2 regions of the Rhodococcus sp. MALMAid1271 genome follow, and region 1 is predicted to be linked to the other one. Evidence: predicted binding sites of a transcription regulator. Region 1 holds the regulator's gene; the other holds the start of a gene.
What was found. Region 1 encodes LexA, which represses DNA repair genes until DNA is damaged. Its sites were predicted from a motif close to CGAACANNTGTTCG; they were not measured.
Positions count from the first base shown of each region.

Region 1 (2,458 bases):
CTGCTCGGTGAAGAAGGCATGGGCTTCATCTACCTGATGCAGAACCTGCCCCAGGAACGCCTGTCGATCGCAGTGGTCGCCGCGGCAGCCATGGAATCGGCACTGGACATGACGATCCAGTACTGTCGCGACCGCAAGGCTTTCGGAAAGTCGATCGGCAAGTTCCAGAACACCCGATTCGTCCTGGCGGAGTTGGCAACCGAGACCACCGCCACCCGCATCATGGTCGACAAATTCATCGAACTGCTCAACGCAGGCACCCTGACCGTTCAGGAAGCCGCGATGGCGAAGTGGTGGACCACCGAGAACCAGGTCAAATTGATCGACCGGTGCCTACAGCTGCACGGCGGTTACGGCTACATGAAGGAATACCCGATCGCCAAGGCGTACATGGACTCTCGCGTTCAGACCATCTACGGCGGAACCACCGAAATCATGAAGGAGATCATCGGGCGCGGCTTGAACCTCTGATTCGCCCCCCGACGGACACGAAGGGCCGCAGCACAGACGTGCTGCGGCCCTTCGCATGTCAGCCCTTCGCCTGTCGGCGGAGAGGTTCCCTAGAGCTTGCGCATCACGGTGACGACCTTGCCGAGGATGGCGGCATTGTTGCCCGGAATCGGCTCGAACAGCGGGTTGTGCGGCAGTAGCCACACCTCGCCCTTGGACCTCTTGAAGGTCTTGACCGTCGCTTCGCCGTCGATCATCGCCGCGACGATGTCTCCGTTGTCTGCCACGGATTGCTGACGGACGACAACCCAGTCTCCGTCGCAGATCGCCGCGTCGATCATCGACTCGCCGACGACCTTGAGCAGGAACAGTGAACCCTGACCGACCAACTCGCGGGGGAGGGGAAAGACGTCCTCGACGGCTTCCTCGGCGAGGATCGGACCACCGGCGGCAATGCGTCCCAGGACGGGTACGAACGTCGGCGTCGGGAGTCGGTCCTGATCCTCCGCGGAACCGTCGACCGCGGCGGCCGCCTGATCGGCCTGAACCTCGTCGAGCCCGCGTACGTCGACCGCCCGGGGACGGTTGGCGTCACGTCGGAGGAATCCCTTGCGTTCGAGGGTGCGTAGCTGGTGCGCGACGGAGGAGGTCGAGGTCAGACCCACCGCGTCACCGATCTCGCGAATGCTCGGCGGATATCCGCGTTCGGTGACCGAGGCTCGGATGACTTCGAGGACCTTCCGTTGGCGTTCGGTCAGCCCCGCGGCGATGTCGGTGCCGACTTCCATCGCCTTGGGTGTCGGTTCGGCGGCCGGCTTGCCTGCCGCAACCTTCGTGGCCGCCGTCTTGGAACCCGTCGTCTTCGAACCCGTGGTCGACCTCGTCGAGGTCTGGTCCTTCATGCTGTCGGCCTCCTGCTGGTGTCCTGGATCCGGTCTGCGTGCGTCGGTCTGCGCGGACTGGAGTTGATGGTGTCGACTCGTGTGGCGTGTGGTTTCTGCCACGAATCTAGCGTGTATCAGCTGTTGAATCAAACATCTGTTCGACTCGTGTCGCGTTTTCTGCAGACTTTGTCGGAGCCCCGTGATAGAACTTCGAACAAGCGTCCATCGAACGCCTGATCGAACAATCGATCCAACGAGCGAAGTCGAGGTTCCGATGACCATCATCACCGATCGCCCCACCGCTGCAGGTATCCGTACCCGGTCCACCGTGGTGGAGCGTCGTCGCCGGGTTCGTCCCGCGCTTCGGAGTTCGGTCGCCGCACCGGGGGTCACGACCGCGCGTCGTGTGCAGCCGACCGCGTGCCTGCCGGTGCTGGCCCCGTCCCGGACCGAGGTCACCGATCGCGAGCTGGCCGATCGTGAGTTCGACGAGACCTCGGCTCACTTCGCGGGCCAGCCGGTCCGGACGAGATCGTTGGTGCTGTGGGTGCTCGCAGTTGTTGTCGTGGCCGGCGGCCTGATCGGCATTGCCAATGTTCGGGCAGCTGCGCCGGATGCAGCCGTGCAGCCGACCGGCGTGGTGGAGGTCCACAACGGAGTTGTCGTCGAGTACGCGCCGGGCAGGTGACCACCGGCCCCATCGCTCGTGGGCAGACTGAGTATCCTCGACTGACTGCTCCGACACACATGTTTCACGTCGGAGCATCGGCTACGACGGAGGCTCCTTCATGCATTGCCCGTTCTGCAGGCACCCCGATTCACGCGTGGTCGACTCGCGAGACATGGACGAGGGGCAGGCAATCCGGCGTCGCCGCTCCTGCCCGGAATGTGGCCGGCGCTTCACCACTGTCGAGGCCGCCGTGCTCGCCGTCGTGAAGCGCAGCGGAGTGACAGAGCCGTTCAGTCGCGAAAAGGTCGTCAAGGGAGTTCGCAGGGCCTGCCAGGGCCGGGACGTCGACAACGACGCGTTGAACCTCCTCGCTCAACAGGTAGAGGACGCCATTCGGGCCGCCGGGTCCGCGGAAATCCCCAGTAACGAGGTCGGGTTGGCCATCCTGGGACCG
Region 1 covers NZ_JBMIRQ010000097.1:14,401-16,858, reverse strand. Annotated here, with positions in the region: gene ACOQFP_RS14655 (acyl-CoA dehydrogenase family protein) at 1-471, shown strand, start outside; gene lexA (transcriptional repressor LexA) at 561-1,238, opposite strand; gene ACOQFP_RS14645 (hypothetical protein) at 1,609-2,022, shown strand; gene nrdR (transcriptional regulator NrdR) at 2,123-2,458, shown strand, end outside.

Region 2 (2,458 bases), on a different contig from region 1:
TCGACGAGCAGGTACGCGCCGACCTCGACGACTGGGACCTCGACACCGTCGGAGTCGACGGGCCACGAAAGTTCGCGGTGACGGCGGCCGAGGCGTCGGATGCGTTGGCGCACTTCGTGAACTATCGGCTGGACGACTTCGGCAAGTACGAGGACGCGGTGATGGCCGACGACTGGACGATGTCTCACTCCCTGCTCTCGGTCCCGCTGAACCTCGGCCTGCTGCACCCGCTTGACGTGGCGCACGCCGCCGAGGACGCCCACCGCGACGGCACCCCGCTGGCAAGTGTCGAGGGTTTCGTTCGGCAGATCCTCGGCTGGCGTGAATACGTGTGGCATCTGTACTGGCATCTGGGGCCGGAGTATCTCGAACGCAACAAGCTCGAAGCGCATGAACCGCTTCCGGAGTGGTTGACAGAGTTGGACGGCGACGCTGTGGTGGCGAAATGCCTGTCCAGCACCGTCGACGGCGTGCGTGATCGCGGGTGGGTACACCACATTCCTCGGCTGATGATTCTGGGAAACTTTGCGCTACAACATGCTTGGGACCCGAGAGCATTGACCGACTGGTTTGCAACGGCTTTCGTCGACGGGTTTGCCTGGGTGATGCCGGTGAACGTGATCGGCATGAGTCAGCACGCGGACGGCGGAGTGATCGCCACCAAGCCCTACGCCTCGGGTGGGGCCTACCTGAACCGCATGACCGACTACTGCGGCACATGCGAGTTCAATCCGAAGAAGCGACTGGGCGACGATGCATGCCCGTTCACCGCCGGCTACTGGGCCTTCGTGCATCGGCATAGACAGCTTCTGGCCGCCAACCACCGCACAGCGCGGCAGGTGTCGTCGATGAACCGGTTGAGTGACCTCGAGCAGGTGTTGGAACAGGAACGGCAGCGCGAGGTGTACTGACGAGCCTCGGCACAGTCGAGCACGGCCGGACCCTGTCGAGTGGTCCTCGTCGAGATCGACTGCGCGAGGTGCACCACATCTGAGGAGTCGCTGCCACCAGGACCGACCGTGTTCCACGGTGTCTGCCGCATACGACCGGCTCATTGTGATTTCCGGGTGCGCGCGACGTATACCACGAGCTACCGACAAGAACGTGCTCGCGAATAGTTGTGCAGGGCAATAGTTTTCGATTTGACGATCATTGCTACTCGAACACCAGTTCGATACAGTTTGGGTCATGACGACGGAGATCTGGCAACTGAGCGAGGACCAACTCCTCGCCGACGCCGCCGCGGTCTCCCACCAGATCCAGTTGCTGGAGGCCCGCCGGATCGCTCTCGTCGCCGAGATCGACACCCGCGTCACCCGCGAGAAACTCGGCTTCCCCGGACCCGCCGGCTGGCTCACCTCCACCACCCTGCTCACGCCAGGCAAAGCCAACAAAATCCTCGCCCTCGCCCGCGGACTGAAGAACTTCCCCGACATCGCCGACGCCGTCAACACCGGCGTCATGTCCATCGACCACGCCGCCCTGATCCTCGACTTCGCCGAAACCCCACCCGACGACCTCCCACCCGAGGGCCGCGACATGGCCCGGGCAGCACTGATCACCGCCGCGACCGGACCCGAAGCCCGCACCGGCCCCCTACGCGCCGCCATCACCCGCTTGCACGACCTCTACGGCGGCACCACCCCACCCGCCGAAGACACCGACCGCAACGAACTGTTCGCCTCCACCACATTGAACGGGCGCCTGGCACTCAAAGGTGACTTCGACGCCGTCACCGGCGAAAAACTCCTCACCGCCCTCTCACCCCTGACCGCACCCCGCCCCGCCGTCGACGGCACCCCAGACCCCCGTAGCCCCGCCCGACGCCGCGCCGACGCCTTCGGACACATCCTCGACCGCTACCTCGCCGCCCACAACCGGACCATCGAAGGTGGAGAAAAACCGCACGTCAACCTCCACATCAACCTACGAGATCTGACCGACCTCACCGGCAGCGGGAACAGTACCGACGACATCGCCGACGACGAAACCTCACGCACCGCAGCGCAATCCGACAACTCCACCGAAAGGGACGCAGTCGACCCGGTCGACACCGGCGGCCCAAGACACCCCGACACGGCCGAGTCGAACGCCGCAAACGAATCCGACACCGACAGCGCTGCCGGACCGCCTACCGATCGCGGTGCCTATCGGGACGTGTTCGGTGACGGCTCCAGTGTCGGGTGGCTGCCCTGGATGGGACCACTCTCGCGCACCACCTCCCGGCAACTGGCGTGCGATTGCATCCTCACCGCCATCGTGATGGACGAGACCGGTAATCCGATCAACCTCGCCCGCACAATGCGTACCGTCACCTCCAGACAGAAACGCGCCCTGATCGCCCGCGATCACGGCTGCGCATTCCCCGGCTGCGGCACACCCGCCGCCTGGACCGAAGGCCACCACATCCGCCACTGGGCAGACGGCGGACCCACCGACCTGAACAACCTCGTCCTAC
Region 2 covers NZ_JBMIRQ010000079.1:21,402-23,859, forward strand. Annotated here, with positions in the region: gene ACOQFP_RS11090 (cryptochrome/photolyase family protein) at 1-911, shown strand, start outside; gene ACOQFP_RS11095 (DUF222 domain-containing protein) at 1,189-2,458, shown strand, end outside.
Region 2: ACOQFP_RS11095 (DUF222 domain-containing protein) is a predicted target of LexA. The motif match lies at 1,161-1,174, and genes of this name have one in related genera.